Regions from separate parts of the Kribbella hippodromi genome, predicted to be linked through region 1. Evidence: riboswitches for the same ligand, from Rfam matches in the RefSeq annotation. Region 1 holds a riboswitch; each other region holds the start of a gene.
The links. Region 1 has a riboswitch for ZMP and ZTP ahead of ABD260_RS22715 (bifunctional 5,10-methylenetetrahydrofolate dehydrogenase/5,10-methenyltetrahydrofolate cyclohydrolase). Riboswitches for the same ligand answer to the same signal wherever they lie in the genome.

Region 1 (9,952 bases):
GATACCCACATGCCAGTAACCCCGTGCATTGCGGGATGCACAGGACTTCACCTGCACGCGCTGGATGCCCCTGGAAGTCGTGACCAGCAGGTCGTACTCCTGCGGCTCGATCGGCAGAGCGACCGCGCATCCACGCAAGGTGAACCAGGCCATCGCCAGCGCGGCCGCCGAGTAGCGGAGCATCTCCGGCCGGACGGGCTCATCGAACACCTGGTCGGGGTCCGCCTGGGCGGGCGGCGACTTCAGATGAGTGCAGTCCAAGCCCAGTCGTACAGCGTGACCTTTGACCCGGGTCCGGTCCTCACCGTTGTCGACAATCGCGAGAGCCGCGAGCACGTCGGCCCAACAGCTCGCCGCCGCGACAGCATCCCGCAGCTGCTGATCAGACCAGCGGCGCTGTCCCGTGAAATGCGTGGACTCGAGCTCGAGGCGCGCGGCGTGCCGCTTGACGGTCCGAATCACGCCCGCGGAGGTCGCCTTCAGCCCCAGCGCGCGGGCGACGGAACGCCATGAGCGATTGTTCGCGACCGCCTGCCTCAACTGGTCGTCGTTCCAGGTTCGTCGATCTTTCGTCGCAGCCATAGGGACGAAAGTAAAGCGGGGTACCGACAATTTCGGTACCCCGCTTTGACGTCGGGCCGGCGAGATTTGAACTCGCGCTCTCCGGTCCCCCAGACCGGCGCGTTAACCAAGCTACGCTACGGCCCGTCGCCCCGCTCCGAAGAGCGAACGGGGAATACCTTACCCCATCCGGGAAGCCGGTCTGACCACTGGCCGGTCAGCGTTTCTTGTTCTTTTGGCGGGGGCGGATCTGGACGTGGACGGGGCTGCCGACGAAGCCGAAGTCTTCGCGGAGGCGGCGTTCGATGAAGCGCTGGTAGGAGGCTTCGAGCTGGCCGGAGGTGAAGATCGCGAAGGTCGGCGGCATCGTGGTGGCCTGCGTGCCGAACAGGATCTTCGGCTGCTTGCCGGAGCGGACCGGGTGCGGGTGCGCGGCGACCAGGCGGCCGAGGAACGCGTTCAGCTGGCCGGTCGGGACGCGGGTCTGCCAGCCGTCCAGCGCGGCCTCGATCGCGGGCACGAGCTTCTCCATGTGCCAGCCGGTGAGGGCGCTGATGTTCACCCGCGGCGCCCAGCGGAACTGCACCAGGTCGCGGTCGATCTCGCGCTCCAGGTAGTAGCGCCGCTCCTCGTCCATCAGGTCCCACTTGTTGTACGCGATCACCAGCGCCTTGCCGGCTTCCTCGACCGCGTTCATGATCCGCAGGTCCTGCTCGGTGATCGACTCCGACGAGTCGATCACCACCACGACCACCTCGGCCCGCTCGATCGCGGCGTTCGTCCGCAGCGATGCGTAGTACTCATGGCCTTGGGCGTTCTTGACCTTGCGGCGGATGCCGGCGGTGTCGATGAACCGCCACTCCTGCCCGCCGAGCGTGATCAGCTCGTCCACCGGGTCGACGGTGGTCCCGGCAACGTCGCTGACGACGACGCGGTCCTCCTTGGCGACCTTGTTCAGCAGCGAGGACTTGCCCACGTTCGGCTTGCCGACGATCGCGACCCGGCGCGGACCGCCGGTCTCACCGTCGCGCTCGGCCGGCGCCTCGGGCAGCGCGGCGAGGACGGCGTCCAGCATGTCGCCGGTACCGCGCCCGTGCATGGCCGACACCGCGAACGGTTCGCCGATGCCGAGGCTCCACAAGTTCATCGCCTCGGACTCGATCCGCTGGTCGTCGACCTTGTTCGCGGCCAGCACGACCGGCTTACCGGACTTCCGCAGTACCCGAACCACCGCCTCGTCGGCGTCCGTGATGCCGACCACCGCGTCGACCACGAACAGCACCGCGTCGGCCGCGTTGATCGCGACCTCCGCCTGCGCGGCGACCAGGGCGGCCATCCCGACCGCGTCCGGGTCCCAGCCGCCGGTGTCGACCACGGTGAACTCGCGGCCGGCCCAGTTCGCGTCGTAGGAGACCCGGTCCCGGGTCACGCCCGGGGTGTCCTCCACGACCGCCTCGCGGCGGCCGATGATCCGGTTGACCAGCGTGGACTTGCCCACGTTCGGCCGGCCGACGATCGCGAGCACGGGCAGCGGACCGGCGTCTTCCCGGTCATGCGTCGGTACGTCGATGGGCAGGTCAGTCATGGGGGTCCTTCTCGTCTCGCCAGCCCGGAAGTGGGTGGCCGGTTTCTTCGACGGCCGCCTTCACATGGGCGCGCAGCGCGTCGCCGATGTGGACAGCGACCGCCTGTACGTCGGAATGTCTCCTGGGAAAGGGTACGCGGTCGATCACGAAAGGCTCGCCGTACACCACGTCGACGCGGCTTCCGGACGGTGGATGACCCTCCACGCTCCCGTTCGGCAACCGCGTACCCATCAGCGCGACCGGCAGGATCGGCGCCCCGGTCACCATCGCCAGGTACGCGACCCCGGTACGAATCCGGCTGAAATCGCCCGGTCCCCGGGTGCCCTCCGGGTAGATGTTCAGGACCCGGCCGTCGCGCAGCACCTGGATCGACCTCCGGACCGCCAGCGGGTCGTACGAGCGCCGGTCCACCGGGATCTGGCCGATCCGCCGCAGGAAAACGCCCTGGAACCCGCCGAACACCTCGATCTTGCCGAGCTGATGCAGCATCCGGGGCGCGACCGCACCGAGCAGCGGAGCGTCCAGCAGGCTCAGGTGGTTCGGCGTCATCAGCAACGGACCGGTCATCGGAAACCGGTCCTCGTGGTGAATCGTCAGGTTGTACTTGCGGAAGAAGTACGGCTTGGCGAGCTTCCGCATCGGCAGCGCCAGCCGGTACGGCAACGGCGGCAGATCGTCCGTCCGGGGCAGCTCCTTGTGCCCGGTGATCTCCGCCGTCATGGCACGTCCCGGGTCTCGGCCTCCTTCGCGAGGCGGCTGATCGCGTCGATGACCTCGTCCAGGGACAGGTACGTCGAGTCGATGGTGACCGCGCCGTCGGAGGCGACCTGGAACTCGGACACGGTGGCGTCGTCGGCGTCCCGCCGGACGATCTGGTCGCGGAGCTGCTCGGCGGTCACCGAGCCCGCCGCCAGCTCGGCGCCGCGGCGGGCCATCCGGGCGTCCTGGTCGGCGGTCAGCAGCACCTTCAGCTCGGCCTGCGGCGCGACCACTGTGGCGATGTCGCGGCCCTCGACGACGATCCCGCCGGTCGGCTGGGCGGCGTCGATGATCGCGCGCTGGCGCCGGATCAGCTCCTTGCGGACCTCGAGGTTGGTGGCGATCTTCGACACCACCGCGCTCAGCTCCGGCTCCCGGATCGCGGCCGCCACGTCCGTCCCGTCGGCGACCACGAACTGGTCGGCCGGGTCGGTGCTGAGCTCCAGCCGGAGCTCACGAGCACGTTCGGCGACCGCCTCGGTGTCGTCCAGGTCCAGGCCGCGCTCGACCGCCGACCAGGTCACTGCCCGGTACATCGCGCCGGTGTCCAGGTACCGCAGGCCGAGCCGGGTGGCCACTCCGCGGGCGGTACTCGATTTCCCGGAGCCGCTCGGGCCGTCCACAGCGATGATCATGCCCCGAAGATTACCTTCGAGCAGGGACAAGTTCGGCACCGTACCCCAGCGCACCGATGACGGCTTGTGCGACCGCTGGCGCGCTACAACACGCCAGCGGCCAAATAACCCGCTAGCGGTGGACTACCCAGCCGCGGTCGGTGAGGACGGTGACCAGTTGGTCGACCGAGGTGGGCTTGACCGCCAGCTCGACCTCACCGACGGGGCGGCCGGGGCTGTGGTCGATGCGGAGGTCTTCGACGTTGGCACCGGACTCGGCCGCGTCCGCGAACAAGCGGGCCAGCTGACCCGGGCGGTCCGGGATCGTGACCAGAACGGTGACCAGCTCGATGTGCGGCGTGCCGTGCTTACCCGGCACCCGGACCGCGCCAGATGCGCCCTGACCGAGAATCGCGGTCAGCTCGTCCGCCGCCTCTTCCTTGCCCAGGGCAACGAGCAGCCGATCGAGCTCACCGCGGATCTGCTCCAGCAGGCCGGTCAGCGCGGTCGAGTTCGCGGACACGATCTGGGTCCACAGCTTCGGATCACCGGCCGCGATTCGCGTCACGTCCCGCACCCCCTGACCGGACAACTGCAGATGCGACGACGGCGCGTCCGTCAGCGTGCCGGCCGCGAGCGCCGACATCAGATGCGGCAGATGCGACACGCGAGCCACACCGAGATCGTGGTCCTCGACCGACATCTCGACCGTCCGCGCACCTGCAGCCTCGGCCAGCCGCCGGACCAGATCAACCGCTTCGGGGTCGCTGGTCTCATGCGGCGTGATCGCCCAGGTAGCGCCGTCGAACAGGTCGGCGCGCCCAGCCAGCGGGCCGTTTCGCTCCGAGCCGGCCATCGGGTGACTACCGACGTACCGGCTGAGATCGCCGGTGAGCCGGCGCGTATCCGCGAGCGGCTTGGACTTCACGCTGGCCGCGTCGGTGACGATCGCCCCGCTGCGCTCGGTCAGCTCGAGCTGCTGCGCGATCACCGTGCCGGCATGGTCGGGCGGTACGGCAACGACGACCAGCTGTGGTTCGAGCTCGACCGACCGTGATCCGGCGCCGATCCGCTCGGCCATCAGCGCGTTGTCGGCGTTGCCGTCGACGAGTTCCACGACCACGCCGAGCCGGGCCAGCGCGAGGCCGATCGACGTACCGATCAGCCCGGTCCCGACGATCCGGACCGGGCCACGCAGCTCACTCACCGCACGACTCGCTCACGGCGGCTTCGCTCACGATGGCTTTGGTCACGGCGGTCGCGTTCACTGGATCTCGCTCACTGGGCGCCGGTCAGATCCGGACGCAGCGCGACCGCCCCGTGCAGGTACACGTGCTGGATCTTGTCCCGCGACCGCGGCGTCTCGGTGTGCAGCATCAGCCGCACCACCCGGGGCAGCGCGTGCGGGACCGGGATCTCCTGCATGCACATCAGCGGTACGTCGGTGAGCCCGATCTGCCGCCCGGCGACGGCGGGAAACTCCGACCGCAGGTCCGACGTGACGGTGAAGAGGATGCTGATCAGGTCCTCGTTCTCCAGATCGTTCGCCTCCAGGACCGCCTTCACCAGCTCCGCGGACCGCTCGAGCAGGTGCTCGCGCTCGTCGACGTCCAGCTGGGTGGCACCCCGGATCGCCCGTACCGCCACGTCTCGCCTCCTCAGGCCATCACTCGCTGTCCCCCCAAGCCTAGGCCAAGGTGGTCAAAGACTGGACAGCCGTCTCAGCCGCGTCCACTGTCTGCTCCAGCAACAGGGCGATCGTCATCGGTCCGACCCCGCCCGGAACCGGCGTGATCAGGCGCGCCACCGCGGCCGCTTCGGCGAAGTGCACGTCGCCCAGATTGCCCTCGTTGTACCCGGCATCGACCACGACCGCGCCCGGCTTCAGCCAGTCACCGCGGACGAACTCCGGCTTCCCGACGGCCGCGACCACCACATCTGCGGTCCGGACCAGCTCGGGCAGGTTTTGGGTACGGGAGTGCGCGTACGTGACCGTCGCGTTCGATGCCAGCAGCAACATGCCGGCCGGCTTGCCGAGGATCGGACTGCGGCCGATCACGACGGCGTGCGCGCCTTCCAGCGGTACGTCGTACGCCGCCAGCAGCCGCATGATCCCGCCGGGTGTCGCGGACCGGAAACCGGGATCCCCGAACGCCATCGCCGCGAACGACCGCATCGTCACGCCGTCCACGTCCTTGGCCGGGTCGATCGCCTCGAAGGCGGCCCGTTCGTCGATCTGCGCGGGTACGGGGTGCTGCAGCAGAATCCCGTGCACGGCCGGGTCCTCGGACAGCTTCCGGATCTCCGCGACCAACTCGTGGGTCGACGTTTCGGCGGGCAGCACGACGCTGACCGAAGCGATCCCGGCCTTCTTCGACCGGTTCTGCTTCATCCGTACGTAGGTGGCCGACGCCGGGTCGTCACCCACCAGCACGGTCGCGAGGCACGGCTGGACGCCGGTCCGCTCCTGCAGCGCCCGCGCCCGCTCCGCCGCCTTGGCCACCATCTCGGCGGCGAGGTCGGTCCCGATCATCAGTTCAGCAGTCATCCGCGCACCTCTGTCATCGTCAGGGTGCCCAGGCGCGCGGCGAAGCCGGATGGCAGACCGTTCCCCGGTGGTGATCCACCTCAGCGCCAGTCGCGGTCCGGTGTCAGGGTACCCGGCTGGTCACCTCGGCGATGAATGCGTCTGCCACTCCGTCGCCGATCCGGGGATGCGTATTGGAGTGCGGAACGCGGATGTCCCGGATCGCTTCGGCGCGGTCGGTCAGGTGCCGGATCTCCGCTCGTGCGGTCGCGACGGCCGACTTGTTGCCCTCCGCCTGTGCCTCCAGCACGCGGAGCGCCTGGCGCAGGGCTTGACCCCAGTAGAACGACGCGTCGAGCCAAGCATCCGCCTCGTCGGCGTAGGCGGGGTCGATCAGGCCGGCGCGGAGCTGAGCCGGTGCGTTCTCGATCGCCTCGAAGTACGGCTCGAGGCCGGCGATCGCGCCGGCCAGGTCACCCGCCTCCCAGGTCGTACGAAACGCAGCCAGGTTCCCGGCCAGGACCGGTGCGTTGGCCAAGTGCAGCATGCCGTCGTACGTGGTCAGGTCCGCGAACACCTCCAGCGCACGGATCGTGTCCTCGTCTCCCCCGGCGCGTTCGGCGATCGCCCGGTGCCAGGACGCGTGCGCGTCGTACGCGGCCGGCTTCCAGCCGAACTCGGCGAACGAGTAGAGCGCGAGCTTGCTGACCGCGGCCTGGTTCATCGGGTTCGAGATCACGCCGACGACCTGCTCCGCCAGTGCAGGCTCACGACCGGTGTACGCGGCCAGCAGGATCCGGCCGTGGGCGTAGTCGTTGACCGGGTAGTTGTCCCAGATCAGGATGTCGTGCCCGAACACCGCCTTCGCCGCGGCCGCTTGTGCGCTCGTGATCTGCTCCGGCACCACCGCGGTTCCGGTCCAGTGCACGATCACGGCCGGGTCCATCCGCTCGCGCAAGGCCTGTTTGTACGGTGATTCGTCGACGTTGTAGTACTCCGTCGGCACCATTTGCAGCGGCGCGACATCCGGCTTCGTGGCGATCCACTCGCGTTGAACCCGATTGCACAAGTCCGCCTGCGCCGTACCCGCCGCGCCGCCACCGGTGCCGTACTTCTCGGCGTCCTCGGGGCAGTGCCACGTCTCGTACTCGATGTCGTCGAGCGGGACGTTGAACACCCGCACGCCCAGCTCGTACAACGCCTCGAACTTGGCGACCAGCGCCTGGTAGTCCTCGTCCGACGTGTACCGGATCGAGAGCCCCGGCGAGAGCGCGAAGGTGAAGTCGACCTTGTTGCGGCTTGCTCGCTCGATCAGCTCGCCCAGCTCGGCGAGTTTGTCCGGCGGGTACGGGTCGCGCCACTGCTCGCGGTGAAAGGCGTCATCCTTCGGCGCGTACTGGTACGTGTTCATCCGGTGCGCGCCGAGATAGTCCAGGTGATCCAGCCGATCGGCGTGCGACCAGGGCGTGCCGTAGAAGCCTTCGATCGAGCCGCGATAGCGCAGCGTCGGCCAGTCGCGGACCTCGACGCCGTCCACCTCGTTGCCTTGGACAAGCTCGTCGAAGGTCAGCGCGGCGTGGTACGTCCCGCGTGCGTCGACGCCGTCCAGCACGACGTGATTGGCGCCGACGGCAACGACGTACCCCTCGGCAGGCAGGTCCGCGGCCGGCCGCACGTCGAGGCCGGTGCCGCCTAGGTGGATGGTCACGGCCGCTTCGCCGTCCACAATCGTCCGGACAGCCGCGCGGGTCAGGGTCGCGCGGACCAGCCGCTCGGCGTCCGGATCGGTGGTCGGGCCGTGCAGCAGCCCGACAGTGTCCCCGAGCGCGAATCCATCCGGGCGGCTGCTGCGCTGCTGCGGCTCCATGGTCTAGGCGCGGCGCAGCTCGAGGACCGGGATGGTGCGGATGCCGGCGGTCTTCACCTCGTACTCGGCGAAGCCCGGGTAGCGGCGCGCCTGCTCGGCGTAGATCCGGTCCCGCTCGTCGCCGGTGACGTCACGGACAGTCACCTTGTACGTCTCCGTACCGCGCTCGATCGTGCCTTCACCGGCCGCGACCAGGTTTTTGTACCATTCCGGGTCCGTCGGGGCGCCGGCCTTGCTGGCGAAGACGTACACGGTGTCCGGGTCGTTCTCGTCGGCCAAGTACATCGTCGGGGCGACGTACTCCTGGCCGCTCTTCCGGCCGCGGTGGTGCAGCAGGGTCATCGGGGCACCTTCGAAGTTGCCGCCGACCTTGCCGTCGTTCGCGCGGAATTCCTCGATGATGCTCGCGTTCCAGTCAGCCATCACAGTCCTCATTCGGTGAGAGATCTCAGGGATTCACAGCAGTCCTGCATGGTCCAACGCAAGATAGGCCGCATCGATGCCCGTCATCGCACCCGGAGTGCGGAGTTCGGTACGGAATGCGTCCACGGTCAGCTCGACCGGTACGCAATCCTCGGCCTCGTCCAGCTGCTGCTTCCCGTCCGGACGGCAGCCGCGGGCGATCCCGACGTACTTGCGGAACGTCGAGGACGCACCGGACCACTGCCAGCCGACCACGTCGAGCGTCTCGCAGGTGTACCCGGTCTCCTCCTCGAGCTCGCGGGCACCGGCCACCGCGACGTCCTCCCCCGGCTCCACCAGACCGCCCGGCAGGTTCGTCACGATGCTGTCCGGACCGGCCCGGAACATCCGGATCGTCACAATCCGCCCCTCCGGGGTCAACGGAAGCACCGTGATCCCGGCCGCAATCCCTTCCTCCGACTTCGGGCCGAACACGTCCCACTCGACCTCGGTCCCGTCCGGCATCCGGTACCGCCGCAGCTTCACCGTCAAAAACCGCTGAAACCCCGGCTCCTCCCCCAGCAACTCCCACGCAACAGGATCCTCGGGCCGATCCGTGGGTAACCCCGGAAACGGCTCAGCCGCCACGTTGTCGGTGGCGGCTGAGGCGTTCTGCTGATCCGTCACAGCGGACGGTTGTCGTCGTCGGGGTCTTCCGGCGGCGCGATCGGTGCGTCGTCGTCGGCCGAGCCAGCACCGGACGCGCCGGACCCAGCCGAACCACCGGAGCCGGACGAACCACCGGCACCGGCTGACCCGTCGGCCCCGGCCGCCGAGCCGTCGTCGCTCCCGGCGCCTGCATCGTCGCCGGACTTGCCAGACTCTTCCGAGGTGCCGGCTGCCGGACGGGAGTCGGTCAGGATGCCCGCGAGCGTCTCCTCGGACATCCGTTTGAACTTGCGGACCTGCGTCCGGGTCCGGTCCAGCACCGCGACCTCGAGCTGGTCCGGAGTCAGCTCCCGGACCTCGGTCCCGTCGTGCCCGAGCGCGTCGACGGCCAGCCGCAGCGCCCCGGCCAGCGAGATCCCGTCGCTGTAGTGCTCGCCGATGTAGTCGGCGACCTGCTCGGCCGCGCCACCCATCACCGCGTACCCACGAACGTCCGCGATCGACCCGTCGTAGGTGAGCCGGTAGATCTGGTCCTCGGCCGCGCTGGCACCGATCTCGGCGACCAGGATCTCCACCTCGAGCGGCTTCTCGCCACCGGAGGAGAAGATCGCGCCGAGCGTCTGCGCGTACGCGTTGGCGAGCGCCCTTCCGGTGACATCCCGCCGGTCGTACGAGTACCCGCGCATGTCCGCGAGCCGGACCCCGGCGATCCGCAGGTTCTCGAACTCGTTGTACCGGCCGACGGCGGCGAACGCCATCCGGTCGTAGATCTCGGCCACCTTGTGCAGCGCGGGCGAGCGGTTCTCCGCGACGAACAGGATGCCGTCGGCGTACTGCAACGCGATCGCGCTGCGGCCCTTGGCGATGCCCTTCCGGGCGAAGTCGGCCCGGTCCCGCATCAGCTGTTCGGGCGAGACGTAGAACGGAACGCTCATCGAATCTGTCGTCCTCTAATCAGTCGATCGGG
Region 2 (9,952 bases), on a different contig from region 1:
ACGATCCGGCCGGCCGCGGCGCCGGTTCAGCCGGGCCGCGTACTGATGCCGGTTCTCGAAGCCGACGATCTTGTGGAAAACGTCGCTGCGCCGCCACCGGCTCGGCCACAGCCTGCGCACCAGCGGCTGCTGCGCGCCGAACGCGGCCGAGCACCAGAACCAGTCGGTGTCCCAGCGCCAGAGATAGTCATGCGCGGTGAGAAAGTCCTGCTGCCGCTGCTGGATCGAGCGGTAGTAGATCTGCTGACCGGTGTACTTGCTGGTCCGCACCGCCGCGTCACTGTTCCGGCCGAGCGTCAAGTACGCCTCCGCCGGGCTGAATGCGACGCCGTCAACGAAGTGCACCGGCTCACCGTCGTACATGCCGTCGGCAACGATCGCTTCGATGGCCGGAGCCAGCTCGTCCAGTCCGAGGCGTACGTGCCGCAACGCCACGTACGGCGAGATCTTGTCCAGCTCGATCCGCAGCCGGGTCGCGTACCCAAGGGTGCCGTACGAGTTCGGGAACATCCGGAACAGGTCGGCGTACTCGCCGGCCGGCCGCGCCGTGACCAGCTCGCCCGCGCCGGTGAGGATGTCCAATTCGAGCACCGACTCGTGCGGCAGCCCGGCGCGGAACGAGGACGATTCGATGCCGAGGCCGGTCACCGCGCCGCCGAGCGTGATCGTCTTCAGCTGTGGTACGACCATCGGGGTCAGCCCGTACGGCAGGGTCGCGGCGACCAGGTCCTCGTACGTGCACATGCCCTGGACGTCGGCGGTCCGCGCGGCCGGATCGACCGCGATCACGCCGGTCAGGTTCGACACGTCCAGGCCCGGCGTGTCGACGGCCGTGCGCGGGCGGAACAGGTTCGAACTGCGCTTCGCGAGCCGTACGGGGGCACCTGGCGGGATGCGCTGATAGGACTCCCGCAGCCGCCCGACGGCCTGATCGTGAGCGAGCGTGGCCGCAACATCCGATGTCGAAGGCACCGATCCAGAGTACGACGGTGCTCACGGTCTGGCACGGGAGTTCAAACTGTCGGAGCGGCCGAGTAGGTTCGTTCCATGGCTGATGTGGTGAAGGCATGGCTCCCCTGGGCGGACCCGGACGGGTTCCTCGGCGGCGTCCCCGCGGGCTTCGACGTGGAGGTGTACTCGGGCGCCGAGCGGCCGAAGTCGCTCGCCGAGGTCGAGTTCTACGTGCCCAGTTACATGGGCGGCGGTGACGTGTTCGACATCGTCCGGGAGATGCCCGCGCTGAAGGTCGTCCAGCTGCAGACCGCCGGGTTCGAGAACGTTCAGTCCCGGGTCGCCGACGATGTGACGCTGTGCAATGCGCGGGGCGTCCACGACGCGTCCACGGCTGAGCTGGCGGTCGGGCTGATCCTCGCCTCGTACCGGCGGCTGCCGCGGGCCGTCCGCGACCAGGAGCGGCAGGTCTGGCCGGGGTCGTACGACCAGGTCGACGACTCGCTGGCCGACCGGACCGTGCTGATCCTCGGGTACGGCGCGATCGGCGAAGCGCTCGAGCGCCGGCTGACCGGGTTCGAGTGTGAGGTGATCCGGGTCGCGCGGCGGGCGCGGGACGGCGTACACCCCTTCACCGAGCTGCCGGAGCTGCTGCCGCGAGCGGACGTGGTCGTGCTGCTGACACCGGCGACGCCGGAAACGACGCGGATGGTGGACGCGAAGTTCCTGGCCCAGCTGAAGGACGGGGCGCTGCTGGTGAATGTCGCTCGTGGTGTCGTGGTGGACACGCAGGCGTTGCTGGCCGAGCTCGGGACGGGCCGGATCAGCGCCGCGCTGGACGTGACCGATCCCGAGCCGTTGCCGACCGGACATCCGCTGTGGTCTGCTCCGAACGTACTGATCAATCCGCATCGCGGTGGTGCCTCGACGGCGTTCGCGCCGCGGGTGGCGCGGCTGGTGCGCGCGCAGCTGGCGCGGTACGCGTCGGGGGAGCCGTTGATCAATGTAGTAGCCGGGCCGCCGAGGTAGGGAGGACAACGATGTCCGAGGCAGTGTTGCTGATCGGGACCAAGAAGGGCCTGTGGATCGGCCGGAGCGATGCCGGCCGCCGGGAGTGGCGGCTGGACGGGCCGGTGCCGGAGTTCGAGATGCAGGGTGTGTACGCGGTCGGCGTCGACACCCGCGGCGAGCGACCACGGCTGTTCGTCGGCGGCACGAGTGAGCACTGGGGGCCGGCGGTCTTCCACTCCGACGACCTCGGCGCGACCTGGGCCGAGCCGCCGGAGGGCTCGATCGGGTTCCCGGCCGACGCCGGCGCGTCGCTCGAGCGGGTCTGGCAGATCCAGCCCGCGCCGGCCGACCAGCCAGGCGTCGTGTACGCCGGGTCGCAACCGTCCGCGTTGTGGAAGTCCACCGACGGGGGAGTGACGTTCGAGCTGGTCCGCGGCCTGTGGGATCACCCGCACCGGACCGAATGGGACGCCGGTTTCGGCGGGCAGGCCGTCCACACCGTGCTGCCGCATGCGACCGACCCGGACCGGCTCAGCGTGGCGATGTCGACCGGTGGTGTCTATCAGACGAGTGATGGCGGAGCGACCTGGGCGCCCGCGAACCACGGCATCAAGGCGTACTTCATGCCCGATCCCGACCCGGAGTTCGGCCAGTGCGTGCACAAGCTGGCGGGGCATCCGGACGTACCCGAACGGATGTTCGCGCAGAATCACCATGGTGTGTACCGGTCGGATGACGGCGGGGCGATCTGGAAGTCGATCGCGGACGGGCTGCCGTCGGACTTCGGGTTCCCGATCGTCGTGCATCCGCACGAGCCGGAGACCGTGTACGTGTTTCCGCTGATCGCGGACGGGAATCGGGTTCCGCCCGACGCGAAGTGCCGGGTGTACCGGTCGCGGGATGCCGGTTCGACGTGGGAAGCGTTGACGGCTGGGTTGCCGGACGTGTCGTACGTGCCGGTGCTGCGGGATGCGATGACCACCGATACCGCTGATCCGGCGGGGGTTTACGTGGGGACACGGGACGGATGTGTGTACGCGAGCGCGGACGCGGGCGATACGTGGACCGAGGTTGCGCGGCATCTGCCCGACATCCTCACCGTGCGCGCCGCGGTCGTGTGACGGCGTTCTTGTGATGACGGTGCGATGCGTGATGGTGGTGGTGTGATGGGTGGGGAGCAGGCGGCGGTTTCGCGGGTTGTGGTGCGGTTGCCTACTGTGCTGCGGCCGTTCGCGGGTGACGTGGACCGGGTTGAGGTTGAGGTCGTGGGTGATGGCGGGGCGACTGTTGCCGGGGTGTTCGCGGCGCTGGAGCTGCAGCACCCGGCGTTGCGGCGCCGGCTGACCGATGAGCAGGGTGCTGTCCGGCGACATGTGAACATCTACCTCGGCAACGACAACATCCGCGACCTGTCCGGCCTCCAGACCCCGCTGTCGGCAGGCGACGAGCTCCTGATCCTCCCCAGCGTCGCCGGCGGCTGACAACCGCTCGTCGGCAGTCGAAGTCGAACGCGACTACCCCGCGGTCGAGGTGTGCGGGCTGTCCGCCACCGGCGCCGCGGGAGGAGGCTCCTGCTGGCGACAAAATAGGTGGGGGTTCCGCGGTTGGCCGGGCTAGCGTCTGGTCGCATGAGTGACGTACTGCTCCTGACCGGTCCGTCAGGTTCGGGCAAGACGACCGTGGGCCGGTTGCTGGCGACCGGGGCGGCGCGACCGACGGTGCATGTGACGACCGACGAGTTCTTCCGCGCGATCCGGACCGGGTTCGTGGAACCGTACCTGCCCGGTGCGGAGCGGCAGAATGAGATTGTCGTGGATGCGATCGTGGCGGCGGTGGCGGTGTACGCACGCGGCGGGTACGACGTGGTGGTGGATGGGGTCATCGGCCCGTGGTTCCTCGGTCCGTACCGCCGGGCGGCTGTCGAAGGGCAGTGGACGATGTCGTACGTGGTGCTGCGCCCGGACCTGGCCACCACCCTCCGCCGCGGCCAGGCGCGCGGCGGTGTCGAGCTGACAGATGCTGAGGCCCTGACCGGCCTGCATGGTCAGTTCGCCGACCTCGGTGCACTGGAGTCGCACACCTTCGACACCACCACGCTGGACGCCGCCGAGACAGCCGCTGCCGTACGCAAAGCAGTTGCCGCAGGCACCTACCTGCTCAGTGCCTGAAGAGTCGCACCCCGGTCGGTGACCAGGTGATGTTGTTTTCGGCGCACGCGGCCGCGACTTCGGCCGAGCGAATCGACCCACCCGGCTCCGCGATATGCGCGACACCGAACCGCGCTGCCTCCTCGACGTTGTCGGTGAATGGCAACGCGCCGTCGGACACCATCGACACCCCCGTCAACGGTTCGGCCGATCGGCGCGACCACCACAGCAACGCCTTCTCACCGGCCAGCCGAGTACAGTCCACCCGCGACTGCTGCCCCGCCCCGATCCCGATCGCCATCCCGTCCTTCACCATCACCACGGTGTTCGATTGCGTATACCGGGCAACAATCATCCCCAGCAACAGATCCTGCCGCGCGCCGTCCGGCACCGCCGCGTCAAACTGATCGACGGCCAGCGGAATCGCATCCCGCTCCTGCACCAACCGCACCCCGTACACCTCGCGCACCTCTTCAGCCGGCGGTTCAAAGTCTGGATCGGCCTCCAGCACGAGATACGTACCGCGCTTCTTCGCCGCCAGAACCTCCACCACCCCCTCGCCGTACCCAGGCGCGATGATCCCGTCCGACACCACCCGCTTCAGTACGCCGGCCAGCTCGAGGTCCACCGGATGCGACACCGCGACGAAATCCCCGTACGACGACTTCGGGTCGGCGTCGCGCGCCCGTTCGTACGCGGCGGTGACTGTCTCACCCAGCGCGGCCCCGGCCGGTGACACGTGCTTGTACGAGGCGGCTGCTGGTACGCCGAACGCACGCGCTGCCTCGCGTACGAGCTGCCAACCGGTCAGTGCGTCGAGGAGATTGATGTACGACGGCTCGCCCGCGACCACCTTGAACGGTGGACTGCCGACGGGGGTGAACGAAGCAGCTTGGTGGGGATTCATTCCGTAGCGCAAATGCATCAGAAACCTCCGACGAAATCGGAGGCGCCCAGGCGGACGACGCCTTGCAGGTAACCCGCTCCCCGGTGGTACTCCACCCTCGCCAGTCGCGGTACCTCCACCCTACTTCCGCGCGCGGACCACCAGCAGGCGGGACTCGTCCGTCAGCGCCTCCCCGTGCCAGCCGCCGTCGATCTTCACGTCCGTGAAACCAGCGCGCCGGAGATCGGTCGTGATCTCGGCGGGGGAGCGGAAGTGCAGCACGTTCCGGTACACGGCGACGGTGCCGTCCGGGAAAACGTTGTGGGCGTCGAAGACCACCCGTCCGTCGGCGACCTCGATCAGGTCGAGCCACTCGCGGAGCCGGCCGACCGGTGTGTCGCGCTCGCCGTCCGTTGCCTCGCGCGTCCACTGCTCCCACGCGCGCGCCGCCGGGTGCCGTGACTCGAAGGCGATCATCCCGCCGGACCGCAGCGCCCCCGCAAGCGCACTCAGCGCCGGTACATGATCCGCCCCGCTCACATGCATCATGGTGTTTCCACTGCTGACCACGAGATCCACGTCCCCGCCCGGCTCGACCGCGCGATAGTCACCGTCGATCCAGCGAACCACATCCGCACCCGGCCGGCGGCGCGCGTATCCGAGCATCGTCGGACTCGGATCCACCCCGATCACCACCCGCCCAGGCGCAACCAGCGAACGCGTCAGCAGCCCGGTCCCACACCCGAAGTCCAGAACCTTCCGCGTACCAGCCGCGAGCGCCCGGTAGTACGCATGATCCTCCCCGGCCGGATTGTCCAAGTCGTACAGCCCCACCAACCGCACATCCCCGTACGCATCCGCATCCACGCCGAAACCCTAAGCCTGCCCCCTGAACTGAAGGGTTGCCCCCTGAGAATCCGAGGGGGCAACCCTTCAGCTCAGGGGGCAAGCCAATGCGGGCGGGGCGAGCGCCCGCATCGGCTTGGGGTGGGCGGGGTTACAGGGCGGAGACCCAGCCGTAGATGTTGCCGGGGCGGCCGGCGTTCTTGGCGCGCTTCGGGTCGAACGGGCCGTACTTGGAGACCTGGTTGTTCGCGTTGCCTTCGACCGTGGTGATGTAGCCGTTGGAGGCGACGGCGACCACGACGCCGGTGTGCACGCTGGTGTCGGTGTTCTGCGGGCCGGTGCCGTAGAGCACGATGTCGCCGGGCTGCATGCCGGTGTTGGTGGAGTGGGCGCGGCCCTTGTTCTGGCCCCACGTGTAGATGTCACCGGTGAAGCCGTAGTTGGGGATGTTGATGCCGGCCTGGCGCCAGGTCCAGGTGGCGAAGTGCGCGCACCAGGGTTCGCACGGGCCGTACGGGTTGCAGTTGCTGCCGGGCGGCGTCTCCTGCTGGCCGACTTCGCCGTTGGCGGCGTTCACGATCGTGGTCCTGGTGTCGGCGGCGCTGGCGGTCAGCGGGCCGGACAGAGCCACCGAGCTGAACAACGCGATCAGCACAGCGGCGAGCAGTAGCCGCAGAGATAACCGGGGGCGGGAGCACTGGGCGAGTCGCATGGGTCACTCCGATCTGGAGAGGGGGCGGTATAAAACTTTCAAGCGATCTCTCTAAACCAGTATGTGACTAACCAACGATGAACCACCATTACAGTGGTATTAATTCGCCGAAGGTCCACCCATAAGACAGTGGTCTCAAAGTACGAGACGCTGAGCCGTTGAACTTGACCCGATCGCCGTCTGTCGGCGAATAATGCCTACATGCGATCGATTCTCCTCGTACTTGTGCGGCGCGCCGACTGACGCGACCACTGAGTCGAGCGCGCCCCTTCAGCCAACCGGCGGAAGGGGTTTTTTGTTGCCAATGCGACTATCTGGGACCCAGTAGCGCGGCGGGAACGGCCACGAGCGAGGATGGATCGGTCGCGAAAAAGCCATCAAGGCCACATCGTGACAGGACTGAGGGAAGGCACTCATGAGTGAGCAGCTGACCGGGGCACAGGCTCTGATCCGCGCACTGGAACATGCCGGAGTGGACACCGTCTTCGGCATCCCGGGCGGCGCGATCCTCCCGGCGTACGACCCGATGCTCGACTCGACCCAGATCCGCCACATCCTGGTACGTCACGAGCAGGGCGCCGGCCACGCCGCCCAGGGGTACGCCGCCGCGTCCGGCAAGGTCGGCGTGTGCATGGCGACCTCGGGTCCGGGCGCGACGAACCTGGTGACGCCGATCGCGGACGCGTACATGGACTCGGTGCCGATGGTCGCGATCACCGGTCAGGTGGCCGGTGCCGCGATCGGGACCGACGCCTTCCAGGAGGCGGACATCCGCGGCATCACGATGCCGATCACCAAGCACAACTTCCTGGTCACCGACCCGAATGAGATCGCCACCACGATCGCCGAGGCGTTCCACATCGCCTCCACCGGCCGGCCCGGCCCGGTGCTGGTGGACGTGACCAAGGACGCGATGCAGACCACGGGCGTCGACTTCCAGTGGCCGACCGAGCTGTCGCTGCCGGGGTACCGGCCGGTGACCCGCCCGCACCCGAAGCAGGTGCGCGAGGCGGCCCGGCTGATCGCCGCGGCCGAGAAGCCGGTGCTGTACGTGGGCGGTGGCGTGATCCGGGCGCGGGCCAGCGCCGAGCTGAAGGAACTCGCGGAGCTGCTCGGCATCCCCGTCGTCACCACCTTGATGGCGCGCGGCGCGCTGCCGGACACGCACGAGCTGCACTTCGGGATGCCCGGCATGCACGGCTCGGTGTCCGCGGTCGGTGCCCTGCAGCGCTCCGATCTGCTGATCACGCTGGGCGCGCGGTTCGACGACCGGGTAACCGGCAAGCTCGACTCGTTCGCGCCCGAGGCGAAGGTCATCCACGCCGACATCGACCCGGCCGAGATCGGCAAGAACCGGGCCGCCGACGTGCCGATCGTCGGCGACTGCAAGGAGGTCATCACCGACCTGATCGCCGCGCTCCGGACCGAGATCGCGAACACCGGCCAGACCCCGTCGTACGAGGCCTGGCGCAAGCAGCTCGAAGCCGTCCGCGCCCGGTACCCGCTCGGCTACGACGAGCCCGAGGACGGCACGCTGTCACCGCAGCACGTGATCCAGCGGATCGGCCAGATCGCCGGCCCGGACGCCGTGTACACCGCGGGCGTCGGCCAGCACCAGATGTGGTCCGCGCACTTCCTGCCGTTCGAGAAGCCGGGTCACTGGCTGAACTCCGGCGGTCTCGGCACGATGGGGTACGCGGTGCCGGCCGCGATGGGCGCCAAGGTCGCGCGCCCGGAGAAGACGGTCTGGGCGATCGACGGCGACGGCTGCTTCCAGATGACGAACCAGGAGCTCGTCACCTGCGCGCTGGAGGGCATCCCGATCAAGGTTGCCGTGATCAACAACCAGTCGCTGGGCATGGTCCGGCAGTGGCAGACGCTGTTCTACGACAAGCGGTACTCGAACACCGACCTGCACTCGACCCGGATTCCGGACTTCGCCAAGCTGGCCGAGGCGATGGGCGGCGTCGGGCTGCGCTGCTCGGACAAGGAGTCGCTGGACGCGACGATCGAGAAGGCGATGGCGGTCACCGACGCGCCGGTCGTGGTCGACTTCGTCGTGCACCGGGACGCGATGGTCTGGCCGATGGTCGCGGCCGGCGTCAGCAACGACGAGATCCAGATCGCCCGCGACATGGCCCCGGCCTGGGAAGGCGAGGAGCTCTAGTGACTGAGCGAAGCGAAGGCACCAATCCAACACAGCCCACTCGTGCCTCATCGGCGCCCGGAGCGAAGCGAGGACGTCGATGAGTAAACACACATTGAGCATTCTGGTCGAGAACAAGCATGGTGTACTCGCCCGGGTGGCGGCGCTGATTTCGCGGCGCGGGTTCAACATCGACTCGCTCGCGGTCGGGCCGACCGAGCACCCCGAGGTGTCCCGGATGACGATCGCGGTCACCGTGGACGAACAGCCGCTGGAGCAGATCACCAAGCAGCTGAACAAGCTGGTGAACGTGATCAAGATCGTCGAGCTCGAACCGGCCCAGACCGTACAGCGGGAGCTGTTGCTGGTGAAGGTGAAGGCGGACACCCTGACCCGCGGGCAGGTGCTGGAGACCGTCCAGCTGTTCCGTGCCAAGGTGGTCGACGTGGCACCGGACGCGATCACCATCGAGGCGACCGGCAATCCGGAGAAGCTCGAAGCGATGCTCCGGGTGCTGGAACCGTTCGGCGTCCGCGAGCTGGTGCAGTCCGGGATGGTGGCGATCGGACGGGGCAGCCGCTCGATCTCCGACCGGAACCTGCGGCCGGTCCCGGTGCCGCCGCCGCATGTCGCGTCCGGTCCGCCGAATGTCCAGGCCCGGCCGCCGGCCGAGCGCGAGCGTCCGCATCCGCATCACCCGGTCCCGGCGCCGCCGCCGGGCCGGACCGCTGCCGCCGTACCGAATCAACACTAAGGAGAAGTGCCCGAAGTGGCTGCTGAAATGTTCTACGACGACAACGCCGATCTGTCGGTGATCCAGGGCCGCCACGTGGCCGTGCTCGGCTACGGCTCGCAGGGCCACGCGCACGCGCTCTCGCTGCGCGACTCCGGCGTCGACGTCCGGGTCGGTCTGCCCGAGGGCTCGAAGAGCCGGGCGAAGGCCGAGGCCCAGGGCCTGCGGGTGGTCTCGCCGGCCGAGGCCTGTGAAGAGGCCGACGTGATCGTCGTGCTGGCTCCGGACCCGGCGCAGCGCAAGCTGTACAAGGAGGCCATCGAGCCGAACCTGGTCGACGGCGACGCGCTGGTCTTCGGGCACGGCTTCAACATCCGGTTCGGCTACATCAAGCCGCCGGCCGGGGTGGACGTCTTCATGGTCGCGCCGAAGGGCCCGGGGCACCTGGTCCGGCGCGAGTACTCCGAGGGCCGCGGCGTACCGGTGCTGGTGGCCGTCGAGCAGGACGCGACCGGCAAGG
Region 3 (9,952 bases), on a different contig from region 1:
ACCGGGCGATCCAGATCCACGGCGGGTACGGCGTCACCAAGGACCTGCCGCTGGAGCGGTGGTACCGCGAGCTGCGGATCCGCCGGATCGGCGAAGGCAGCACCGAGACCCAGAAGATGATCATCAGCCGGGACCTGCTCCGCGGCCGCTACCAAGGCCTGCTGGACCGCTGAGTATTGGGAGGGAGAAGCGATGAACGACAACCCAGCGTCCGGCGCGAACCGGCAGGTGGGCACGAGCCCGTACGGTCCCGAGGACCAGATCGGGCGGCTGAACCTGATGACGCCGGAATCCCGGCAGGCCGTGATGAGCCGGGTCGACGCGAGCCAGCTGTTCGATCTCTCGGTGGAGTACTTCATCGGGATGCCGTCCTGGCAGGCGATCGGCGATCCGCCGTACCAGTTCTGGATGACGCATTCGCCGCACGGTACCGAGGTCGAGGGCTGGCTGGGCATTCCGGCGGAGCTGACGAAGTACATCAGCTACTCGGGTGACTCGGTGCTGATGTACACCCACACCGGTACGCACATCGACACGCTGAATCACTACGGCTACCACGGCAAGGTCTACAACAACTTCACCGAACGCGAGCACCTCGGTTCGCGGCACTGGATGGTGAACGGCGCCGACAAGTTCCCACCGATCGCGGCGCGGGCGGTGCTGCTCGACTTCCCGGCGCTGCGGGGCGTCGACGTGCTGCCGGCCTCGTACGGGATCACGCCCGACGACGTGGACGAGTGCCTCGCCGCGGAAGGGCTGGAGATCCAGGAAGGCGACGTCGTCCTGATCCGTACCGGGCGGATGCGCTACTGGCCCGAGAAGGAGGCCTGGGGGGACAACCCGCCGGGGATCAACCGGGCGGCGGCGGTGCACCTGGTGAACCAGGGCGCGATGATCGTCGGCTCCGACACGTCCTGTCTCGAACAGGCACCGGCGAACGACGAGGACAACTTCACCCCGGTGCACACCTATCTGCTGGCCGAAGCCGGGGCGCCGATCATCGAGGCGCTCAATCTGGAGGAGCTGGCCGCGGCCAAGGTGTACGAAAGCGCCTTCCTCGCGGCCAACCTGCGGCTCCGCGGCGCCACCGGCGCGCCCTTGCGGCCCTGGGCCTTCCCGCTCCGCCAGGACTGAGTCACCCAGCGGTCCGCAGCTTCCGACGAAGCTGGCCTCAAACCACAGTAGATCCATGAATCAACTAGGAGTTTGGCATGCGCGACGCAGTGATCGTGGCGGCGGTCAGATCGCCGATCGGTAAACGAGCCGGCGTTCTCTCCGGCCTGCACCCGGCCGACCTGTCCGCCCAGGTACTCCAAGGGCTCGCGGCCCGCGCGGGCCTGGACCCGGCCCTGGTCGACGACGTGGTCTGGGGGTGTGTCGGCCAGATCGACGAGCAGTCGGTCGACATCGCGCGGACCGCCGTCCTGTCGGCCGGCTGGCCGGAATCGGTACCCGGCACGACCGTCGACCGGCAGTGTGGGTCGTCCCAACAATCCATCGCGTTCGCCGCCGCCGGTGTGATCGCGGGTCACTACGACATCGCGGTGGCCGGCGGCGTCGAGTCGATGTCCCGCGTCCCGATGGGCAGCACGTATCGCGACGGGATGCCGATCGGCGAGCTCTACGTGAAGCGCTACGGCGAGGGGATGCCGAACCAGGGCCTGGGCGCCGAGCGGATCGCCCGTCAATGGTCACTGAGCCGCACCGACCTGGACATGTACGCCGTACGGTCGCACCAGCGGGCGGCTCGTGCCGCCAAAGACGGACTGTTCGACCAGCAGATCGTGGCGATCGAAACCGCGGACGGCCTGGTCCGCGCCGATCAGGGCATTCGCCCGGACAGTACGGTCGAGGTACTGGCCAAGCTGAAGCCCTCGTTCCTGGACGACGGCGTGATCAGCGCCGGCAACGCCTCGCAGGTCAGCGACGGCGCCGCGGCGGTGCTGATCACCACCTCGGAAATCGCCGCGGCCCACGGCTGGACGCCGCTGGTCCGGGTGCACACCTCGGTCGTCGCGGGCAGTGACCCGAACATCATGCTCACCGGGCCGATCCCGGGCACCCACAAGGCTTTGAAGCGGTCCGGGCTGAGTCTCGACGACATCGGCGCCTTCGAGGTCAACGAGGCGTTCGCGTCCGTCCCGCTCGCCTGGCAGGCCGAGTTCGGCGTCCCCGAGGAGAAGCTGAACCCGCTCGGCGGCGCGATCGCGCTCGGGCACCCGCTCGGCGGCTCCGGCGCCCGGATCACCACCACGCTGGTCCATCACATGGTCGACCGCGGCATCCGGTACGGCCTGCAGACCATGTGCGAAGGCGGCGGGCAGGCCAACGTGACGATCTACGAGTTGCCGGCGTGACTCGTCGTTTCGCCGGCGTCGAGGCGCTTCGCGGCGCGATCGGGGAAAGCCTCGGCACCGGCGAGTGGCTCGAGATCGACCAGGACCGCGTCGACGCGTTCGCGGCGATCACCGACGACCGGCAGTGGATTCATGTCGACCCCGAGCGGGCGGCGGCGGGTCCGTACCAAGGCACGGTCGCGCACGGGTACCTCACGCTGTCGCTGCTGCCCGCGCTCGGGCGCTCGATCTTCACCGTCGACGGGCTCCGGATGGCGATCAACTACGGCCTGGACCGGGTCCGGTTCCCGCACCCCGTCCGGGTCGGGGCCCGCATCCGCGCCCACGCGACGCTGGCCGGCGTGACGGACACCGATGCCGGCCTCCAGGCCGTCGTCAGCTTCACGGTGGAGATCGACGGCGAGAGCAAACCCGCGTGCATCGCGGAGACCGTCCGGCTGCTGGTTCCGAGCCGGACCTGACCGACCCCCGACAAGGAGAGCAGGATCAATGGGACGCTATGAAGGGCGGATCGCCGTCATCACCGGCGGCGCCCGCGGGATCGGGCTGGGCATCGCCGGCCGGCTGGCCGCGGAAGGCGCCGGCATCGCGCTGATCGACCTCGACGAGACCGCGGCCGCAAAGGCCGTCGCCGGCCTGCCGCTGACCGGCGGCGCGAAGGCGATCGCGGTCGGCGCGGACATCAGCGACGGTACGGACGTCGCGGCCGCCGTCGGCCGGGTCATGGGCGAGCTGGGCGGGGTCCACGTACTGGTCAACAATGCCGGCGTCACGCGGGACAACTACCTGTTCAGGATGACCGAGGACGACTGGGACCTGGTGATGGATGTGCACCTGCGCGGTGCGTTCCTGATGAGCCGGGCCGTCCAGAAGCACTTCGTCGAGCAGCGCTACGGCAAGATCCTCAATCTCTCCAGTACATCCGCACTCGGCAAGAAGGCGCAGACCAACTACGCCACCGCGAAGATGGGCATCCAGGGCCTGACCCGCTCGCTCGGGATCGAACTCGGGCCGTTCGGGATCAACGTGAACGCGATCGCGCCCGGGTTCATCGTGTCCGAGATGACCGACGCGACCGCGGCCCGGCTGAAGCTGGACGTCGACGAGTTCCGGCGCCTCGGCGCCGAGAAGAACCCGGTGAAACGGGTCGGCGAGCCCGCGGACGTCGCCGCGGCCGCCGCGTTCATGTGCAGCGACGAGGCGTCGTACATCACCGGCCAGACGCTGTACGTCGACGGCGGCGCCAAGCTCTGAGAGGACCCGATGATTCCCGCTGTGGCCTTCGACGTGACCATCCGTCTCGGTAGTATGTCCGCATGAGGCAACCGAACGTCACCAGTCGTTCACAGGACCCCAAGCGTCAGATGGGCGCCCGCGAGATCCTGGACGCCGCCGCGCTCGCGTTCTCCGAGCGCGGCTACGCGGCGACGTCCATCGACGACGTCGCCGACGTCCTGGGCGCGACCAAAGGACGGATCTATCACTATTTCCGGACCAAGGGCGAGCTCTTCATCGGCATCCACCGCCGCGGCATCGAGTGGATCCTGGAGGCGATCGGGCCGACCGCCGAACGCGACGACCTGGAGCCGGCCGTCAAACTCCGGGAGATGGTCCGGCAGCACGCGCTGATGATGATGGAGCACCACACGTACATGGGCGTCGGCCAGTTCCTGATCGACATCCACCTGGCCGGCGAAGGCCGCAGCCAAGGCGCCGCGATGGAGGAGATCCTCCAGATGCGGCGGAAGTTCGAGGACTACTACGTCAAGGTGGTCGAGGAGGGCATCAAGACCGGCGCGTTCCGCGACACCGACGCGAACCTGATCGCGAAGGCGATGCTCGGCGCCGTGAACTGGATGCATGTCTGGTACCGCCCGGACGAGGCCCGCGACACCCCCGAGCAGCACGAACGCATCGCCGCCACCCTCGCCGACCACGCCATCCACGGCCTGGTCAAGTAGGTAAGGTGGCCGGTGGGTCGTGACTGGCGTCTGGATGGGTTCACCATCGGGGAGCGGCCTCGTCGGATGACGTCGTGCCGCGCGCCTGGGCTTCTCGGACTTTCCCTGGGAGGCACGGCGTGGACGGATTCGGTGGACCGGACGTTTGGGCAACGCGGCCCCGGGTGGTGGGGATCGTCAACGTCACGACTGACTCGTTCTCCGACGGAGCACGGTCCTCGCCGGGCTCGCGGAGATCAAGGCCCGGTACGGCTTGCCGGTCCTGATCTCGCCGTCCAGGAAGTCGTTCCTCCGCGCCCTGACCGACAGAGACCTCGTGGACATCGGCCCGGCAACCTTGGCCGCCGAGCTGTACGCAGCCGCTCAGGGCGCGGACTTCATTCGTACGCATGACGTGGCCGCGCTTTCGGACGCGCTCACGATCTTCGCGGCACTGGCCAAGCACCATGATGGGTCCTGACACGTCGTAGTCTCTGGTTGACAGTCGGTGCGACGGACGGGGAATCAGGCGAATGCAGGTTGTGCTCACCGTGGTCGATCCCGTGCTCGGCGTACGCGCGGATGTCCTCGTCAAAGCCGACGCCGAGACGAAGGTGTCCGCGGTAGTACCGCAACTGGTCGCCGCCGTCAGCGGGCTGTCGTCGCCCCCGGGGACCGCCTCGGTGACAAGCCTGCACGGAGCTCGCGTACAGCCTGCGATCTACGTCGGCAGCGCCCTGGTCGATCCCGGCGCCACGATCGCCGCCTCGCCGCTGCGTGAGGGCTCCGTTGTCAGCCTCGGAGACTCGCGTGGCTGTCTGCCCGCGGAACCGCAAGGGCTGATCGAGCTCCGCGTAGTCAGCGGCCCCGGCGCCGGCGGCGTTCACCGGTTGGGCATCGGAAGCTACACGATCGGCACCACGGCGGACTCAGCCGTACGTCTCGCCGGGGCGGGCATCCCGGACTCGGTCGGTACGGTGACGGTGACCACCTCGGGCGAGGTGACCTTTCGATCCGAGGTACCCGAATCCGCGCAGGCACCAGACCGGCCGCACGATCCAGCGGCCGGCCCGATCGTGCTCCCCGGCACCGGGACTGGCACGGATGTGGAGATGCTGCCGCCAGGTCATCGGGCCGCTTTGCTCGAGGTGGACCGCCGCCCGCAGACCGCTACGAACAAATGGTCCGGCCGGACCTGGGCAACCGGCTCGCAGCTGACTGTAGGACCGGTTGTCCTCGAACTGGCCGCAGTCCAGCCTCCCGATGCCTCGCTTTCCGCCGATCCCAACGGCGGAATCCTCGACTTCAACCGCCCACCACGGCTGCTGCCACCACCCAGGCGAACCGAATTCACCCTGCCGCCCGAGCCCGAGAAGCCGCGCCGGCAGAGCTTCCCGCTGATGATGATGGCCCTCCCCCTGGTCGCGTCGGTCGCGATGGCGGTGTTCCTGCGGCAGCCAGGCATGCTGCTCTTCGGGCTGCTCTCGCCACTTCTCTACCTCGGTCAGTACTTTCAGAGCCGCCGCGAAGGCAAGACGAGCTACAAGCAGCAGCTGGCCGAGTACCGGGACCGGAAGCGCCGGATCGAGGCCGCGGCGATGGACGCCCTCGCCGAGGAACGCGAGGCCCGCCGGCGCGACGTACCAGACGCGGCAAACCTGCTGCTGTTCGCGACCGGCCCTCGCTCCAGGCTCTGGGAACGCCGCCCGACCGACCCGGACTGGCTGGAGCTCCGGCTCGGTACGGCCGACCTGGACAGTGAGGTTGTGGTCGAGGACGCGACAAAGGACAGTCACGTACGGCGGCGTACCTGGACTGCTCCCGATGTCCCGGCGACTGTTTCGCTGTCGTCCTCAGGCGTCCTGGGGATCGCCGCGCCGAACGGTGACTCGCAGCGCCTCGGCGCCTGGCTGACTGGGCAACTCGCTACGTTGCACAGTCCGCAGACGCTGCGACTGATGGTCCTGTGCCCGCCGGAGACCGCCGCGGACTGGGCCTGGACCCGTTGGCTGCCGCATCTGCGCGGCGGCGAGGACGACGGCTATCTCAATGCCGTCGGCAACGATGACGAGACCACGATCCGGCGGATCGCCGAGCTGACCGCGCTCGTCGAAGCCCGGCGCAAATCGCTCGGCAACTCGATCACCGAAGCGCCCGCCTTTGCACAGCAACTCGTGGTCGTGATGGACGGTGCTCGCCGCCTGCGCTTGCTGCCCGGAGTAGTGGCGCTGCTCCGTGATGGTCCGTCCGTCGGGGTCCGGTTCATCTGTCTGGACGCCGACGAGCGCCAGCTCCCCGACGAGGCCAAGGCGGTCGTCACGCCGCACGGTGCGTGGTGGCGCCTGCGCCGTACGGGCGCTCGGCCGATCGACGGGATCCGGGCCGATCTGGTCACTCCTCAGTGGCTGGATCGGCTGGCAAGATCCCTCTCCCCCATCAGGGACGTCTCCGGCGGTGAGGGCGGCGCCGCGCTTCCCGAGAGCAGCAGGCTGCTGTCCGTACTCGGCATGGACCCGCCTCGGCCGGAGCAGGTCGCCGCGCTCTGGAGCGTACGGGGGCGTACGACCCAGGCGCTGCTCGGCGAAGGGATCGATGGCAACTTCGCTGTCGACATCGTCCGGGACGGACCGCACGGCCTGGTCGCGGGTACCACCGGCGCCGGTAAATCCGAGCTGCTCCAGACCCTGATCGCTTCGCTTGCCGTCGGCAACCGTCCGGACGAGATGAACTTCGTTCTCGTCGACTACAAGGGCGGCGCGGCCTTCAAGGACTGCAATCACCTGCCGCACACCGTTGGTATGGTCACCGATCTCGACGGCCACCTGACGACCCGCGCGCTGGCGTCGCTGGCCGCCGAGCTCCATCGCCGCGAGCGCCAGTTGAAGGCGGCCAACGCGAAGGACATCGAGGAGTACCTCGAGCGGATGGCACCGGCCGACGCACCGATGCCCCGGTTGCTGATCGTCATCGACGAGTTCGCCGCGATGGTGACGGAACTCCCGGACTTCGTCACCGGCATCGTCGACATCGCGCGGCGCGGGCGGTCGCTCGGCGTACACCTGATCCTGGCCACAGTCGGAGGCCAAGCGGTCTTAGGGAAGACAACTCACAAGACCAACTCCTTGGCTCACAGAACGACATGGCTACGATCCGACTTCCGATGTGATCGAGGCACCGGACGCCGCCCGGATCGCGAAGTCGACGCCGGGTCGCGGGTATGCGCGGCTCGGGCACTCGTCGCTGGTCCCGTTCCAGACGTCTCGGGTCGGGGGCAGACCACCGGCGCTCGTCGCGGCATCGGTGGTGGCGCGCGCCGTCCCGTGGCGTGAGCTCGGCCGGCCGGTCGTCCTCGATGCCGACTCGGCCGATGACGATCCGATGACACCCACCGATCTGGCCGTTCTGGTGCAGACACTGCAGGAGTCCGCCCGCCTGACCGGGGTGGCGACGCCGCCGAGCCCTTGGCTGCCGCCCCTGCCCACCCGCGTGACGCTCGGTCAACTCGAGCCAGACCCGGTCGATGACAGCGGGCAACTACCGCTCGTTCCGTTCGGTCTGTGCGATCTCCCGCATGAACAAGCACGGGCCGCGGCAACGTACGACCTGGACTCGCCCGGGCCGTTCGGCATCATCGGCACGCAGCGCAGCGGCCGCTCCGCCACGCTGCGCGCCATCGCGGCATCCATCGCGCGGATCGCCGGGGCCGGCGACGTACACCTCTATGGCGTTGACTGCGGCAACAATGCACTGCTCCCGCTGATCAACCTCCCACACACCGGTGCCGTGGTCGCGCGTGATCAGCTGGACCGGCTGATGCGGCTGACCGATCGGCTGAAGACCGAGATCGGGCGGCGGCAGCAGGAGCTCGCGGCAAGCGGATTCGCGGACATCGCGGAGCAACGCCGCCGGAGTACGCCTGACGATCGGCTGCCTTATCTCGTCATCCTGCTCGACCGCTGGGAGGCGTTCCGGGCGGCGTTCGAGCAAACCGCCGGCGGCAGGCTGTACGACGACTGGTTCCAGATCTTGCAGGAAGGCGCCGCGGTCGGGGTGAAGACGATCCTGACCGCCGACAAGTCCGCGCTGGCCGGACCGATCTCCACCCTGCTCGAGGACAAACTCATGCTCCGGATGGCCGATTCGGCGGACTTCCTGAACATCGGGATGGCGCTCAAGGACGTACCTCAGACGTTCCCGCCGGGCCGCGGTTTCCGCGCCGAGGGCGGGCGCGAGACGCAGGTGGCCTTGCTGACCGACGACGACGCCGGTACCGCGCAGGTCGCGGCGCTGCACGACCTCGCCGCGCGGTCCACGCCGCTCGCCGAGATTCCCTTCGGGCGACGCCCGTTCCGCGTCGATCCACTGCCGGTCACGATCGACTCGGCGGCAGCGCTGGCACTCGGCCCGGCGGCACTTGACGACTCCGAAATCCTGGTCGGCGCCGGCGGCGACACTCTCGGCCTCCGTGCATTCGACGCGCAGGTACACGGCCCGGGGATTCTCGTCGCGGGCCCGGCCCGGTCCGGCCGCAGTACCGCGCTGCTCACCATGATCGAGTCGATGACCTCGCGAGGCTGGTCGATCGTCGCACTCGCGCCGAGGCGGAGCCCGCTGCTCGATCTGCCTGGTACGAAAGGCGTGGCCCGCGTCTTCGGAGCAGATGCCGACAGCAACGAACTCACCTCTGTCCTCGACGACCTGCAGACGCCGCATGCCCTTGTCATCGACGACCTCGAACTCATCCCCGAACACACACCCTTGGCCGAAACGATCGAGTCCCGCCTCGGCCAGTACCGCGACACCGGCAACCTGGTCATCGCCGCCGGCACCACCGCCCAGCTGAACAGCATGTACGTCGGCCCCGCCGCCGCCATCAAACGATCCCGCACCGGCCTCATCCTCGCCGCCGAAAAGTACGACGACGCCGAAATCCTAGGCGTCCTACTCCCCACCGGCCTCCCCACCGGCTCCCCACCAGGCCGAGCCATCATGATCACCCCCGGCACCTGGCAACGCATCCAAGTAGCCAAACCCGCACCGTGAGCCCGCACCGAAGTTTTGCAGGTTCGTGCAACTCGGGGAGTTGCGGCGCGTTGCGCTGTGTAGTGTGTGGGCGATCGTTTGCGACAGTTCGGGGAAGGGTGCGCTGAGGTGGCTCAGACTGCGGGTGAGGCGGCCGCGGCCGGTGGCGCGGTGCCGAATCCGTTGCACGCCTATCTGACTGCCCTGCTGAAACGTGTGCAGGCTGCCCAGGAGCGGCTGCACAACAAGCAGCAGCGTCCGGCGGTGGCGATTGCGAACGGGACAGCCTGGACCGGTACGGCAGCAACTCTCTGGGCGGGTGAGTTCTCGAAGCAGGCGGCCAAGTACGTCGTGAGTGTCCGGGCACTGAACGACGGCGTCGAGGAACTGCTCCGCCGCACACCGGCCACCTGTACCGAAGAAGAGGCCGCCCGCTGGCGTGCCAAGCTCGGAGGCCACGGTGGCCGATAAACCCGAGAGCGGCCGCTCCGGCAACGGCGACGGCTTCTGCGGCATCGACCCCGCTGTCCTGGGCGGAGTCATCAAGGACCTGACCGCGATCGAGGCGGCGATCACCACAGAAGCGCCACGCCTCAAAGCCGAGTTCGACAAGGTAGGCGTACCGGCAAGCCC

Region 2: it holds a riboswitch for ZMP and ZTP, as region 1 does, so the genes downstream of both, ABD260_RS06785 (5-aminoimidazole-4-carboxamide ribonucleotide transformylase) here and ABD260_RS22715 (bifunctional 5,10-methylenetetrahydrofolate dehydrogenase/5,10-methenyltetrahydrofolate cyclohydrolase) in region 1, are expected to answer to the same signal.
Region 3: it holds a riboswitch for ZMP and ZTP, as region 1 does, so the genes downstream of both, ABD260_RS07790 (dihydropteroate synthase) here and ABD260_RS22715 (bifunctional 5,10-methylenetetrahydrofolate dehydrogenase/5,10-methenyltetrahydrofolate cyclohydrolase) in region 1, are expected to answer to the same signal.

The regions. Positions count from the first base shown of each region.
Region 1 is NZ_BAAAPH010000015.1:40,546-50,497, forward strand. Features, by position in the region: gene ABD260_RS22680 (group I intron-associated PD-(D/E)XK endonuclease) at 1-582, opposite strand, end outside; tRNA gene ABD260_RS22685 (tRNA-Pro) at 634-708, opposite strand; gene der (ribosome biogenesis GTPase Der) at 779-2,146, opposite strand; gene ABD260_RS22695 (lysophospholipid acyltransferase family protein) at 2,139-2,867, opposite strand; gene cmk ((d)CMP kinase) at 2,864-3,541, opposite strand; gene ABD260_RS22705 (prephenate dehydrogenase) at 3,654-4,727, opposite strand; gene aroH (chorismate mutase) at 4,799-5,167, opposite strand; gene ABD260_RS22715 (bifunctional 5,10-methylenetetrahydrofolate dehydrogenase/5,10-methenyltetrahydrofolate cyclohydrolase) at 5,208-6,068, opposite strand; ZMP/ZTP riboswitch at 6,088-6,172, opposite strand; gene ABD260_RS22720 (glycoside hydrolase family 84 protein) at 6,172-7,914, opposite strand; gene ABD260_RS22725 (nitroreductase family deazaflavin-dependent oxidoreductase) at 7,918-8,337, opposite strand; gene ABD260_RS22730 (NUDIX hydrolase) at 8,371-8,862, opposite strand; gene prcA (proteasome subunit alpha) at 9,000-9,920, opposite strand.
Region 2 is NZ_BAAAPH010000003.1:386,075-396,026, reverse strand. Features, by position in the region: gene ABD260_RS06810 (FAD-binding oxidoreductase) at 1-972, opposite strand, end outside; gene ABD260_RS06805 (2-hydroxyacid dehydrogenase) at 1,048-1,980, shown strand; gene ABD260_RS06800 (WD40/YVTN/BNR-like repeat-containing protein) at 1,992-3,083, shown strand; gene ABD260_RS06795 (ubiquitin-like small modifier protein 1) at 3,108-3,443, shown strand; gene ABD260_RS06790 (phosphotransferase-like protein) at 3,591-4,130, shown strand; gene ABD260_RS06785 (5-aminoimidazole-4-carboxamide ribonucleotide transformylase) at 4,120-5,034, opposite strand; ZMP/ZTP riboswitch at 5,054-5,134, opposite strand; gene ABD260_RS06780 (class I SAM-dependent methyltransferase) at 5,137-5,862, opposite strand; gene ABD260_RS06775 (CHAP domain-containing protein) at 5,993-6,553, opposite strand; gene ABD260_RS06770 (acetolactate synthase large subunit) at 6,969-8,720, shown strand; gene ilvN (acetolactate synthase small subunit) at 8,800-9,453, shown strand; gene ilvC (ketol-acid reductoisomerase) at 9,481-9,952, shown strand, end outside.
Region 3 is NZ_BAAAPH010000004.1:174,556-184,507, forward strand. Features, by position in the region: gene ABD260_RS07760 (acyl-CoA dehydrogenase family protein) at 1-173, shown strand, start outside; gene ABD260_RS07765 (cyclase family protein) at 193-1,134, shown strand; gene ABD260_RS07770 (thiolase family protein) at 1,212-2,357, shown strand; gene ABD260_RS07775 (MaoC family dehydratase) at 2,354-2,818, shown strand; gene ABD260_RS07780 (SDR family NAD(P)-dependent oxidoreductase) at 2,847-3,611, shown strand; gene ABD260_RS07785 (TetR/AcrR family transcriptional regulator) at 3,674-4,318, shown strand; ZMP/ZTP riboswitch at 4,328-4,416, shown strand; partial or broken gene ABD260_RS07790 (dihydropteroate synthase) at 4,530-4,778, shown strand; gene ABD260_RS07800 (FtsK/SpoIIIE domain-containing protein) at 7,601-9,340, shown strand; gene ABD260_RS07805 (hypothetical protein) at 9,449-9,790, shown strand; gene ABD260_RS07810 (TPR repeat domain-containing protein) at 9,780-9,952, shown strand, end outside.